DNA from 2 places in the Arthrobacter sp. Ha26 genome. Region 2 is predicted to be linked to the other one. Evidence: predicted binding sites of a transcription regulator. Region 2 holds the regulator's gene; the other holds the start of a gene.

Region 1 (6,975 bases), on a different contig from region 2:
TCCTTGGCCTGTACGGAGATCTTGGGACCGTAGAAGGCCGCTCCACCCGGATCCGGCACGAGTTCGAGACCGGATTCCTGGGCGACTTCCGCGAGGGTCCTGGTGGCTTCCTCCCAGGTTGCGTCGTCACCAACGTACTTTTCCGGGTCCTTGGTGGAGAGTTCCAGGTAGAAGTCGTTGAGCCCGTAGTCCTTGAGCAGGTCCAGGACGAAGTTCAGGGTCTTGGTGAGTTCATCCTTCATCTGCTCGCGGGTGCAGTAGATGTGGGCGTCGTCCTGTGTCATGCCGCGTACCCGGGTGAGGCCGTGCACCACGCCGGACTTCTCGTACCGGTAGACCGCTCCGAATTCGAACAGCCGCAGGGGCAGTTCGCGGTAGGACCGGCCGCGGGAACGGAAAATGAGGTTGTGCATGGGGCAGTTCATCGGCTTCAGGTAGTAGTCCTGCGCCGGCTTACGGATGGTGCCGTCGGCGTTGAGTTCCTCGTCAACGCGCATCGCGGGGAACATGCCGTCCTTGTACCAGTCAAGGTGGCCCGACACTTCGTAGAGGTGGCCCTTGGTGATGTGCGGCGTGTACACGAACTCGTAGCCCGCCTCGACGTGGCGCTGCCTCGAGTAGTCCTCCATCTCCTTGCGGATAATGCCGCCCTTGGGGTGGAAGACAGGAAGGCCTGAGCCGAGTTCATCAGGGAAGGAGAACAGGTCCAGTTCAGAGCCGAGCTTGCGGTGGTCGCGGCGCTCGGCCTCGGCGATCCGTTCCTGGTAAGCCTTCAGTGCGTCCTTGGCGGGCCACGCCGTGCCGTAGATCCGCTGCAGCTGCTGGTTCTTCTGGTTTCCCAGCCAGTAGGCGGAGGATGAGCGGGTGAGGGCGAAAGCGTTGGAGATCATCTTGGTATTGGGCAGGTGCGGGCCGCGGCAGAGATCGCACCAGACGGTGGTCCCTTCCTTGCGCTCAACGTTGTCGTAGATGGTGATGTCGCCGGCACCGACCTCAACGTTGACGCCTTCGCCGGCTTCGGCGGCGTCGTTCTTCTTGCCCAGGAGTTCAAGCTTGTAGGGCTCGTTCTTCATCGCCTCGCGGGCCTCGTCTTCGGAGACGACGCGGCGGACGAACTTCTGGTTCTGGTTGACGATCTTGAGCATCATCTTTTCGAGGGTTTTCAGGTCCTCGGGGGTGAAAGGCTCGGCGACGTCGAAGTCGAAGTAGAAGCCGTCGGTGATGTACGGGCCGATGCCCAGCTTGGCGTCGGGACGCAACTGCTGCACAGCCTGAGCCATCACGTGGGCCGTGGAGTGGCGGAGCACGTTCAATCCGTCCGGGGAATCGATGGTGACGCCCTGAACCTCGGCGCCTTCAGGCAGTTCCTGGTCCAGGTCCTTCAGCTCGCCGTTAACGCGGGCCACAACAACATCACGGCGCTCAAAGAAGAGTTCCGCACCGGTTGTCCCGGTAGTCACCTTGGTCTCTTCGCCATCGACGAGAAGGGTGATCTGCTGGGCATCTGACACGGGTGTCTCCTATTCAAAGTTAAGGCTTCATAGCTTGTGGCATACGGGGACCACAGCCAGCCACCGTCAATGCTATCGGTTCCGCGAAGGGCCGACCAAAGCGGCACACGGCAGGGTCAACCGCTAAAACCAGTAATCGCAAGGGTCCTGCTGATCCCGTCAAGGGGATGCGGACCGTCGGGAGCCTGGCCACCGGGAGAGGGAAAGGGCAGGGTTTCGGTACGGCTGAGGTCCCAGGCCATGCTTGCGCTGATGCTGATGCCCCGCGGCCCTGTGCGCCTGGTGGTGCCCCGGATGAGCAGCAGCCTGGTACCAAACAGGAGCAATCCGGCGTTCTCCTGGGCTTCATGGAAGAAGACGGAATCGACGCAGCCGGTGCCGTCGTCAATGCTGATGAAAACCACCCTCCTGCCGCCCCGCATGGGCGGCGTCTGGGTGGCTACCCGTACTCCGGCCACCAAGACTTCAGTCCCGTTGCGCAGGCCCAGGAGCTTGTCCGCCGTAGTGACACCCAGCCTGTCCAGTATGGGGCGGTGGCTTTCCATCAGGTGGCTGCTGACGTCAATGGCCATCAGATCCAGCTCAGCCCGGACATTCTCCACCAGGGTGGGTTCGGGCAGCCCCGGTTTGATGTTGCGCAACTCCACATCGCCGAGGGGAAGGGACAGCTGGCCCTCGAGCACTTCGAGGCCCTTGCGCGTGTTGCCTGTGCTTTGCAGCTGCTGAAGGTGCTGCACCAGGTCTGCCCGGTTGGCCATCCCGCCCGCTTCACGGTGGAGTGAATCAAAAGCACCCAGCTGGGCCAGGCGTTTGATGCTTGGCTTGCTCAACCGCGAGCGCGCGCGGAGGTCTGCCAGGGAATCGTACGGCTGGCCGGCAACAATCCTTTTCAGCTCCGTGGCAGACAATCCATAGATCCCGTTCAGGCTTAGCCTGATTCCGAGCTTCCCGGCATCAGTGCCCTGACGGATCCGTTCCACCCGGTACTCGCCTTTGCTGCGGTTGATGTCCAGGGGAAGGATGGGGATGCCAAGCCTTCTGGCTTCCGCCACGAGCAGCCGCTTGGGGTACATTCCGGGGTCATGCTCCCAGAGGCCTGCCAGGAACGCTTCAGGGTGGTGCGCCTTCAGCCAGGCTGACTGGTACGTGGGCACGGCGAAGGCAGCACCATGGGCTTTGCAGAAACCGAAGCTGGCAAAGGACTTCAACGTTTGCCAGACCTTGTCAACGACCTCCGGGTCAAAGTTCCTGGCCTTTGCCTGCTTGCGGAAATACTCCTCCACGTGGGATTCCCCCGCCTCGCTGCTGAGGGCACGGCGGAATTCATCGGCCTTGGCAAGTCCGCACCCGGTCATCACGTCCAGGGTCCTCAGGATTTGCTCGTGGAACACCGTCACTCCGTGGGTTTCCTGAAGCACCGGTTTCAGGAGCGGGTGCGGGTAGACCTCCGGGGCGAACCCGTGGCGGTGCTCCAGGAAGGGCCGCACCATATCCGATTTCATGGGGCCGGGGCGGAAAAGCGAAATGTCGATGATGAGGTCATTGAACTCCCTGGGCGCCATTTTGCCGATCAGTTCGCGCTGCCCGGGAGATTCAATCTGGAAACAGCCCAGGGTGTGGGTGCTCCGGATGAGTTCAAACGTGGGCTCATCATCCAGGGGAATGGCATTGAGGTCGATATGCCCGTTGTCAGCAATGAAGTCAGGCCCGGACCCGTCCGGGCCAGCGGCATGGCCGCCTGCTGCCACCACTTCCTTCTTGGAGGAATGGATGCGGATGATCTCCCTGACGGCAAAAGCCATGGCGCTTTGCATCCTGACGCCCAGGACATCGAGCTTGAGCATGCCCATGGGGTCCATGTCGTGCTTATCGAACTGGCTCATGGGCAACCCCAGTCCACTGGGCTGCACCGGAGTGCGGTCCAGCAGGGTGGCGTCCCCCAGGATTACGCCGCATGGATGCATGGAGATATGCCGGGGCAACCGGTCCAGGCGTTCGGTGAGGTCCACCAGCAGGTCCAGCTGCTGGTTTCCGTGGGAATCGCGCTTTTCCACCCGGCCGGCAAAATCCCTTAACTCGGGCTTTTCCTGCAACGCCTCACGGAATTTCGAGGCCGAGAACCTCCACAGTTGCTTGGCAATGTCCCCCACGTCGCCGTCATCCATTCCCAACGCGAGGCCGGCGTCGCGCACAGCACCCCGCGCCCGGTAGCCGTTCTGCATGCTCATGAGCGTGACGCGTTCCGGGCCGAAGCGCTCGAATATCCGGTGGTACACGTTGTGCCGCTCGGCGCTTTCGACGTCGATGTCGATATCCGGGAGGGTGGCCCGGTCCTGGGAGAGGAAGCGTTCGAAAATCAGGTCATGCTGCAGCGGATTTACCTGGCTGACGTCAATGAGGTAATTGACCAGGCTGGAGGCCCCCGAGCCGCGGGCAGCTGCCCGCACCCCCATCTCCTGGATCATCCGGGAAACCTCGGCGACGGTAAGGAAGTAGGAGGAGAATCCCAGGTTCTGGATGATGCCCAGCTCATGGTCAAGCCGTTTGAGCATTTCCTTTTCGTTGTTGCCCGAGATCCCCGGGAACCTCCTGCCGATTCCGGCCTGGCAGCGCTGCAACAGTTCCACGTGCGGATCCTGGCTGATCCCGATGACCGCGGCTTCCGGCACTACGGGCTGCTTCCATCCCATGTCTGAAACGGGATCAATCCTGCATACATCGGCGAGCGCCTCGGTTTGTGCCATGAGCTGCTTAAGGTCTTCGGCACCATAGCCGGCTGCGGAGATGATTTCCTTCCCCAGCTGCAACATCTGCCGGGTGGACTTCAGCCAGCCCTGGCCGTTCGGTTGCAACAGCGGCTCCTGGGCCAGTTCGGGAAGTGATTTGAGGGTCCGTGCTGAATCCAGCACGTCCGCAGTCGCAGCCCCATCCTCCGCACAGTAACGAACCGCATTGGTGAGGATTGCCGGGATGCTGTGCTCCTCTGCCAGTTTGAGCATCCGGACGGCGTGCGCCGTGCTCAGAGGTGTCCCCGGTGCGCTGAGCTGGGAAACAATTTCCGCCACCACGGTGCCTGCAGGCATGGCATCCAGCCACTGCTTGAAAAGGGTGCGCGGCCGGAGGTAACGCCGCCCGCCCATGGCACGGCCGACGTCGGAATCCGGCCCGATCAGCACCATCAGCACGGGTTTCAGGGTGCGAGGATCGAGGGTGCGGGAGGCAAGCTGCGCCCTGGTTACGGCTACCGGCACAACTCCCCCGGATTTTCCCGAGGTGCGGGCGTGGGCATCGGACACCAGCCTGCACAGGGCCCGATATCCCGCGCCGTTGTTGTTCCCGCGGGCGAGCACCACCACCCGGCCGGCCAGCTGGGTGCGGTGATCGCCGTCGTCGTCATACACCGCAAGGTCCACCCCGACGATGGGGTCTATACGGGCATCCATGCATGCCTTCAGGTGCTTGATGGTCCCGTACAGCCCGTCCCTGTCAGTGCATGCGAGCGCGTCTGCACCGTCAGCGGCTGCTGCCTGGGCCAGTTCCGCTGGCCAGGACACTCCGTAGTGGGCGCTGAATGCGGTGGAGACGTGAAGGTGTGTGAAGCTCATGCTGTTCTGGGGCGCAGGGCGTCATGGATCCGAAGGAGGCGCCAGCGGCCGCTGCGGATATGGCGGGTGAGGTCAAGAGTGAGCGCCTCTTCCTGTTCCTTGGGACGGCCGGGACCTGGGCCGGAGGGGAGCACTTGGACCCGCCAGATCTCGTGGTCCACCAACCCGGGACCGCTTCCCAGCGGCGCACGGGTTTCTTCAACCCACCATTGACGGCGCTCGTACCAGCGCACGGTGTCGGCACACACTGAATAGGAACGTCCGTCCCAGGTCAGGGCTACGGGCTGGCCGTCTGGAGCGCAGGAGACGTCCACGGATTGGCTGAAAATGCCCATCGCTGCCTCCCTGATGCAAACTGAAAAGTGTTCGAATATATGTTCGAACTGCAACCAGTCTACGCCTCCCGGGAACTGGCGCATAGCCAAAGAGGGATGGCCCCAGTGGCACACTGCGGGAGGGGCTGCGGCTTCCTTTTCTGTCACCCCTCAGGGGTGGACGGAGCGAACGGCAGGGAGCAGGATTGTGCCATGAGCACCCATGACGCACTCCTCAAACAGGTCAGCATCAAAGCCCAGGACTCCACGCTCGTGGCAACCTTCGATTTAGATGGCAGTATTCCCGGTTCCGGTGCCTATGTGGTGGGGCTTGTGGCCGCCACACCGGACTACTCGTCCCAGCGGCGGCTGGGCATTGAGTTCATGAACGGGAAGCCCATTTCCTTCTTCTCGTTCAACCATGACCAGAGCTGGGAAGAAAACTACGATCTGTCGGGTGTCAGCCATTCAGGCAGCACCATCACCGGCAACTTCCCGATGGCAGCCATCAACGGGCTCGGTGAGGGGCACGTGATGACCGGCTTCAGCGAGGCTGACGGCAGGGAATTCCAGTCAGGTGTCCCCGTGGAGGAGAACCTGTAGCGGCTGGGCCGGTGCGGCTCAGCTGTTTTCTTTGTGGACCCGGAGTTCGAGTTCGATGAAGCCGGAGATCATGGCCCGGTAGGTGGACTCGACGATGTCCGGGTCAATGTCCTTCTTCTCGGCTGCGGAGCGGACGTGTTCGATGATCCGCTCAACACGGCCCGGGGCGCGGACCTCGGCGTCGTCGCCCTTGAGCGTTCCGGCGATCCGGATCAGCCGTTCCCGGCGGGCGATCAGGGTGACAATCTGGTCATCCACCTCATCCACGGCGATCCGGACGGCAGCGAGCTGTTCCTTGTCGGCCAAAGCGTCCCGATCGTTCCCTTGAATTGTCGCCATCCTCTGACAGTATCGAACCATGCAGCCCAGAGTCGACTTCATTTCATTAGGCGTCCGCAGCGTTCCGGCATCCCGCGCGTTTTACGTCGACGGCCTCGGCTGGCCGGTCCACCGCGAGGTTCCGGGGGACGTCGTGTTCATCCAGGTGAACCACGGCCTGGTGCTGTCCCTGTGGGATGTGCGCCAGATGCAGGCCGATGCAGGCGTGGGTCCTCCCGGCCCCGTCCCCTGCATCACGTTCAGCCACAACCTCCCCGGCACCGAGGACGTCGACAGGGTCATGGCAGAAGCGGCCGCGGCCGGCGCGGAGATCATTGCCGAACCCATCACCCAGCCCTGGGGCGGATACACCGGCTACTTCGCCGACCCGGACGGCTTCCGCTGGGAGGTGGCCTACAACCCCACGTGGACAGTGAACGACGACGGCATGGTCACCGTGTAGGCGGCACCCGCCTGTTGGCTCGGCTGCTAGAAAAGGGCCTCCACCGGGCGGATCAGTTCCGGCCCGTTGTTGCGCACGTTCCCCACGTCCTTGCCCACCGAATCAACGTGCCAGTCTGCTGCCACGTCCTTGACGCCGGCCCGCACCAGGTCCACCAGCCC
Region 2 (6,975 bases):
CGATTCAGCCTCCCAGGACATGAGTCCTGAGGAAATCCAGGCCGTGATCGACCGGATTCTCTCCAAGGACGTACCGGCCAAAGCCGTCAGCACGCCAGATGCAACGCAGCGCGGCGACGGAAAAGCGGTACTGGGCAAAGCCCAGGCCATCTCCCGCCTGGATGAAGAACACACAACATACGACGGCGACCAGCAGGATCTCGAGGAACGCCGTGCCCTGCGCCGCACGGCAGGGCTGTCCACAGAACTCGAAGACGTCACCGAAGTCGAATACCGGCAGCTGCGCCTGGAACGGGTGGTCCTGGCAGGACTGTGGTCCGAAGGAACCCTCGCGGACGCGGAAAACTCGCTGCGCGAGCTCGCCGCCCTCGCCGAAACCGCAGGCTCCGAGGTCCTTGACGGTTTGGTGCAGCGCCGCGACAAGCCGGACCCGGGAACGTTCCTTGGCTCCGGCAAGGCCCTGGAGCTGAAGGACATCGTGATGTCCACCGGCGCCGACACCGTGGTGGTGGATGCCGAACTGGCCCCGTCGCAGCGGCGTGGCCTTGAGGACATCGTCAAGGTGAAGGTGATCGACCGCACGGCCCTGATCCTGGACATCTTTGCCCAGCATGCCAAGAGCCGGGAAGGCAAGGCCCAGGTTGAGCTGGCGCAGCTCGAGTACCTGCTGCCGCGTCTGCGCGGCTGGGGCGAGTCGATGTCCCGCCAGGCCGGTGGACAGGTGGGCGGTGCCGCGGCGGGTATGGGTTCGCGTGGTCCCGGTGAAACAAAGATCGAACTGGACCGCCGGAGGATCCGCACCCGCATGGCCAAGCTGCGGCGGGAAATCGCCGCGATGAAGCCTGCCCGCGAGACCAAACGCGCCAACCGCCGTCGTAATGAGGTGCCCTCCGTGGCAATCGCCGGGTACACCAACGCCGGCAAATCCTCGCTGCTGAACCGGCTGACGGATGCAGGCGTGCTGGTGGAGAATGCCTTGTTCGCCACGCTGGACCCCACGGTCCGCAAAGCTGAAACAGCGGACGGCCTGGGCTACACCCTGGCGGACACTGTGGGTTTTGTCCGTTCTTTGCCCACCCAGCTGGTAGAGGCTTTCCGTTCCACCCTGGAGGAAGTGGCGGACTCGGACCTGATCCTTCACGTCGTGGACGTTTCGCACCCGGATCCCGAGGGCCAGATTGCTGCCGTCCGCAAGGTCTTCAGCGAAGTGGACGCCCGCAAAGTGCCGGAGATCATCGTCCTGAACAAAGCCGACGCCGCGGATCCCTTTGTGGTGGAGCGGCTGAAGCAGCGGGAACCGCGGCATGTAGTGGTTTCAGCCCGCACGGGGGAAGGAATTCCGCAGCTGCTGCAGGCCGTCAGCGAGGCCATCCCGCGTCCGTCCGTCAAGCTTGACCTCCTCATTCCCTACGACCGCGGGGACCTGGTCAGCAAGCTGCACGAATCGGACGCTGAGATTATCAGCGTTGACCATGATGAAGCCGGTACCCGGGCAGTAGTCAAAGTCCGGGAAGGCCTCGCGGCTGAACTGGAATCATTCGTCACCCATGACTGACCTCGTGGCTGGCGAAGCCACAGGAACGGCCGGCGAGCAGTTCGTTATCGAACTGCTCGACCGGGCCGTTGCGGGCATGGGCGGACAGAGCAGGAGCGGCCAGCACGAGATGGCCAGGCAGGTGGCGCGGGCACTCGAAACCGGGGACCACCTGCTCGTCCAGGCGGGCACGGGTACCGGAAAGTCGCTGGCGTACCTCATACCCCTCATAGCCCATGCGCTGGAGAGCAACAAGCCGGCCCTGGTGTCCACGGCAACGCTTGCCCTGCAGACCCAGATCGTGGGCAGGGACCTTCCCCGGCTCCTGAAAACCATCACTCCAGCCCTGGACCGTCCCGTCAAGGTGGCACTGGTCAAGGGCCGCTCCAACTACGTGTGCCTGCATAAACTCGAAGGGGGATTTCCCTCCGAGGAACCCGCCGAGGGCCAGCTGTTTTCCCTGGGCGAGGACACCAGCGTGCCCCACTTCGCGGCGGCCGTAGGCGGTCCCGCCTCCCAGCTCGGCAAGGAAGTAGTCCGCCTGCGCGAGTGGGCGGAGAAAACCACCACCGGTGACCGGGATGAGCTTCTGCCCGGTGTCACGGACCGCGCCTGGCGGCAGGTCTCCGTCACGTCAATGGAATGCCTGGGGGCGCAGAAGTGCCCCATGGCGGCAGAATGCTTCAGTGAGCTGGCGCGCCAGAATGCTGCAGACGCTGATGTTGTGGTTACCAACCACGCCATGCTTGCCGTCAGCGCTTTTGAGGGCCTGGCCGTGCTGCCCGAGTACGACGTCGTGGTGGTTGATGAGGCGCATGAGCTCCAGGACAGGGTGACTGGCGCCGTATCCGGCCAACTCTCGCTGGCCATGGTCCATGCCGCCGCAGCCGGTGCGCGCAAGCACACGGCCATCACCGTGGATGCGCTCAACGCCGCCGCCGCCAACCTGGAAGTTGCGCTGGCCGGAGTCCCCAACGGGCTGCTGCCGAACGGCCTGAACGATGAGCAGCTGGACTGCGTGGACCAGCTGCGCGAAGCCTGCCGCGCCGCCTTGTCCGACTCCAAGGGGGACAGCAGCACAACGGCCGACGGCGGGCGGCAGCTCGCCCGCTCCCGGCTGATGGTCATCCTGGAGCTGTGCGAACGGCTCCTGGCTGCCCGGGAGAACAGGGAAGTGGTGTGGTTCTCGCGCGCCAGCTCCTTTGATCCCCAGCAGGGATACTCCCAGCCGGACGAGACCGCGCCCGCGCTCATCAACGTTGCCCCGCTGTCCGTAGCCGGCCGGCTCCGTGAGGGACTGTTCGCCGACCATACTGTGGTGCTGACCTCGGCGACCCTGGCCATCGGTTCCGCTTTCGAACCGGCCGCGGGCGGACTGGGCCTGGTTGGGGAGGGCGCGCCCAGCTGGACCGGCGTCGATGTGGGGTCGCCCTTTGACTATCCACGGCAGGGCATCCTCTATGTGGCGGGCCACCTGCCCAAGCCCGGCCGGGGTGTGTCGCCCGAAGCCCTGGCTGAACTGGAGGCGCTCATCCGGGCTTCCAACGGTGGTGCCCTCTGCCTGTTTTCGTCACGGCGCGCGGCGGAGGAGGCAGCCGATGCGTTGAGGCCAAAGCTCGGCACGACTATTCTCTGCCAGGGCGATTCCACCATGACGGCCCTGGTGAAGCAGTTCGCGGACGAACCCGATACCTGCCTCTTCGGCACCATGTCCCTGTGGCAGGGCGTGGATGTTCCTGGTGGATCCTGCCGGCTTGTGGTCATTGACCGGATTCCGTTCCCGCGGCCGGACGATCCACTGATGACGGCCCGGTCACGTGCCGTGGCGCAGGCCGGCGGCAACGGCTTTATGTCCGTTTCGGCCACCCACGCCGCCATCCGGCTGGCCCAGGGGGCAGGACGGCTGATCCGTTCCACCGGCGACAAGGGCGTGGTGGCGGTACTGGACTCCAGGCTGGCCACCGAACGGTATGCAGGGTTCCTCCGTGGCGCGCTCCCGCCCTTCTGGCCCACGACGGACCGGAAGACGGCCATTGCGGCGCTCGAGCGGCTGGCGCAGGAGAACTCCTGATGCTCCCGGTGACGCCCTGGCGCTGCCGGTGACGCCCTGGCGCCGCCGGGGCGTCACCTGCGTAATCTACATTCCGTTGCCTAAAGAGAGCGGAGCACCGAGACAACCTTGCCCATGATGGTGGCATGGTCACCCAAAATGGGTTCGTATTGGGTGTTCTGCGGCAGCAGCCACGTGTGGCCGTCACGCTGCCGGAAGGTCTTTACCGTGGCTTCATCATCCAGCAATGCCGCGACGATATCGCCGTTCGCGGCATCCGCCTGGCGGCGTACCACCACCCAGTCGCCGTCGCAGATCGCTGCATCCACCATGGAATCACCGGCAACCTTGAGCATAAACAGTTCCCCTTGGCCCACCAGCTGCCGGGGGAGCGCCAGGACATCCTCCACCACTTGATCGGCCAGGATGGGACCGCCGGCAGCGATGCGGCCCACGAGGGGAACCATGGCCGTGTCCATGGCGGTGGGGAGTTCGGTTACCGTGCCGCCGCTGCCCTGCAGAAGGGCAGAGGGCTCAGCTGGAGGCTTGGATGAGCCACCGTCCAGCGTGAGGGGCATCAGCACCTCCATGGCGCGCGGCCGTTTCGGGTCCCGGCGAAGATAACCGAGCTTTTCCAGCTGCGACAGCTGGTGAGTGACGCTGGACAGGCTCGCCAGGCCCACGGTGTCGCCGATTTCGCGCATTGACGGCGGATAGCCGTTGTCGTTGACCGAGCGCTGGATGGTTTCGAGGATTTTCTTCTGCCGCGGCGTCAGGCCCTTGGCGCTCTTCTTCGGTTGGGAGGTTGCCCTGCCCCCGGCGGCTGCTGCTGCCATATTCGCCAATGCCTTTCGGGTTTGCCCGGCTTTTCGGCCCGGACCTGGAGGTGCCGCCGTAATTGTCAGACCCTGCTGATCAACTTCAGAGGTGGTTGTTCTTGTCTTCAAAGCTAGGCCAGCCGCATTGCATTTTCAAACATTTGTTCTAGCGAGTCTCGACATTATTCGTTGATAGGTGCTAAAACAGAGAAAGCAAAGTTCGAACATGTGTTCTATTCGGTTTCGAACCGTTCGAAAACCCGGACCAGGTCCGCGGGGATCAGGGCGGGCGCCGGGGAAGACATCGGGCAGCACGGTCAGTCCAGGAGGGCTCAGTTCATGTCAGCTACATCTGCTTCAGAGGGTTCGCGCCCACAGCTTCTTTCGATGGATCAACTCATGTCGCAGCCGCGACTCCGGCAGGCGCGGCGTACGCCGCCCCTGCCGCCGCTTCGCCTGACCCGCCGCGGGAAGATTGTCCTGATCGGCTTCCCGCTGGTCCTGCTGGCGGCCTTGCTGCTCTCCCTGGCCGGCTTCTTCAACTCGCCTGCAAAGGCGTCAGACACAGCGGCGGACCTCTCTGTAACCCCCACTGTCACGGTCACTGTGCAGCCGGGCCAGTCGCTGTGGGCCATCGCCGGAACCGTAGACCCGGAGCGGGACGCGCGTGACGTCGTGGCAGACATCGTGCAGCTGAACAACCTCAGTGCCGGCGCGGTCCACCCCGGGCAGCAGCTTTATGTGCCCACGCGGTAACTGCACGCCGATTGCGAACAGGGCACCGTCACATTTTCCGGTCCCCGAAAGGGGCACTAAACTGTTCAGGTGAATCACCAGCTAGAGCGCCTGAACCGGCTTCCCCTCCGCAACAACCTTCGTGGGCTTACCCCGTACGGTGCACCACAGCTGGATGTTCCCATCCTCCTCAACGTCAACGAGAACACCCATGGTGTGCCCGAGGGCGTCCGGGCCGCCATCAGTGCGGCAGTGACAGAGGCCGCCGCCGGACTGAACCGGTACCCCGACCGTGAGTTCACCGACTTGCGGAAGGCCCTGGCCGAATACATGGGACATGGACTCGGACCCTCCAATGTCTGGGCGGCCAACGGCTCCAACGAAGTGCTCCAGCAGATTCTGCAGGCTTTCGGCGGCCCGGGCCGCACGGCGCTCGGCTTCCCGCCCACGTACTCGATGTACCCGCTGCTGGCCAGCGGTACGGACACCGAATACCTTGTGGGCGAACGCGCCGAGGGGTACGGCCTCAGTGCAGAGTCTGCCGCGCTGCAGGTCAAAGAACTGCAGCCCAACATCGTTTTCCTCTGCTCGCCGAACAACCCCACAGGAACAGCTCTCGGGCTCGACGTTGTGGAAGCTGTCTATGAAGCCGGAGAAGCCAGCCAGGCGATCATCATTGTTGATGAGGCCTATCACGAGTTCGCGCACGACGGAACGCCCAGCGCACTGACCCTGCTGCCAGGCCGCGAACGGCTGATTGTCTCGCGGACCATGAGCAAGGCTTTTGCCCTGGCAGGCGCGCGCCTGGGCTACCTGGCCGCGGCGCCTGAGGTCACCGACGCCCTGCGCCTGGTGCGCCTGCCGTACCACCTCTCCGCCATTACGCAGGCAACTGCCCTGGCAGCGCTCCAGCACCGCGAGGCGCTGATGGCAGATGTTGAGGACATCAAGAAGCAGCGCGACAGGATTGTGGCCGAGTTGACCAGGATGGGCCTCAAACCCGCCGCGTCAGACTCAAATTTCGTGTTCTTCGGCGGGGTGGAGAATCCGCACCAGGTCTGGCAGGGGCTGCTCGACGCAGGGGTCCTGATCCGCGACGTTGGAATTCCGGGCTATCTTCGCGTCACTGCCGGCACTGAGACCGAAACCACAGCTTTCCTCACATCCCTCGAAAGCATCCTTGCCGGCCAGTCCGGGCTTCCCGCCTAGACTGGAAGTACCGGCGCTGGACGCCCTGAACCACTCCTTCTTCCCAAAGGACACTTGACCATGAGTTCCACCGGATCCACTGCGGCCAGGACCGCGCGCATGGAGCGTGCCACCAGCGAGTCCTCCGTGCTCGTGGAAATCAACCTCGACGGTACCGGCGTCTCGGACATCGACACGTCGGTGCCCTTCTATGACCACATGCTCACCGCGCTCTGCAAGCACTCACTCATCGACCTGACGGTGAAAGCAACCGGTGACACCCACATCGACGTCCACCACACCGTCGAGGATGTAGCCATCACGTTCGGTGAGGTGCTGCGCACCGCCCTGGGCAACAAGGCGGGAATCCGCCGCTTCGGTGAAGCCACCGTGCCCCTGGACGAGGCATTGGCGCACGCCGTGGTGGACGTTTCCGGCCGCCCGTACCTGGTGCACGGCGGGGAACCCGCAGGCCAGGAGTACCACCTGATCGGCGGCCACTTCACTGGCTCGCTCACCCGCCACGTCTTTGAAGCAATCACCCTCCACGCCGGGATCTGCCTGCACATGAATGTGATCGCCGGAAGGGACCCGCACCACATCGTCGAAGCCCAGTTCAAGGCGTTCGCACGTGCCCTTCGCGCTGCCGT

The links. The regulator LexA, encoded in region 2, represses DNA repair genes until DNA is damaged. The targets are predictions, from matches to a motif close to TCGAACANNTGTTCGA.
Region 1: AC5RVY_RS17410 (DUF6504 family protein) is a predicted target of LexA. The motif match lies at 5,483-5,498, and genes of this name have one in related genera.

The regions. Positions count from the first base shown of each region.
Region 1 is NZ_JBNHGX010000008.1:112,110-119,084, reverse strand. Features, by position in the region: gene thrS (threonine--tRNA ligase) at 1-1,511, opposite strand, end outside; gene AC5RVY_RS17415 (DNA polymerase III subunit alpha) at 1,628-5,116, opposite strand; gene AC5RVY_RS17410 (DUF6504 family protein) at 5,113-5,451, opposite strand; gene AC5RVY_RS17405 (hypothetical protein) at 5,644-6,033, shown strand; gene AC5RVY_RS17400 (chorismate mutase) at 6,052-6,372, opposite strand; gene AC5RVY_RS17395 (VOC family protein) at 6,392-6,814, shown strand; gene AC5RVY_RS17390 (SOS response-associated peptidase) at 6,841-6,975, opposite strand, start outside.
Region 2 is NZ_JBNHGX010000004.1:378,824-385,798, forward strand. Features, by position in the region: gene hflX (GTPase HflX) at 1-1,555, shown strand, start outside; gene AC5RVY_RS12460 (ATP-dependent DNA helicase) at 1,548-3,605, shown strand; gene lexA (transcriptional repressor LexA) at 3,686-4,420, opposite strand; gene AC5RVY_RS12470 (LysM peptidoglycan-binding domain-containing protein) at 4,802-5,158, shown strand; gene AC5RVY_RS12475 (histidinol-phosphate transaminase) at 5,228-6,346, shown strand; gene hisB (imidazoleglycerol-phosphate dehydratase HisB) at 6,407-6,975, shown strand, end outside.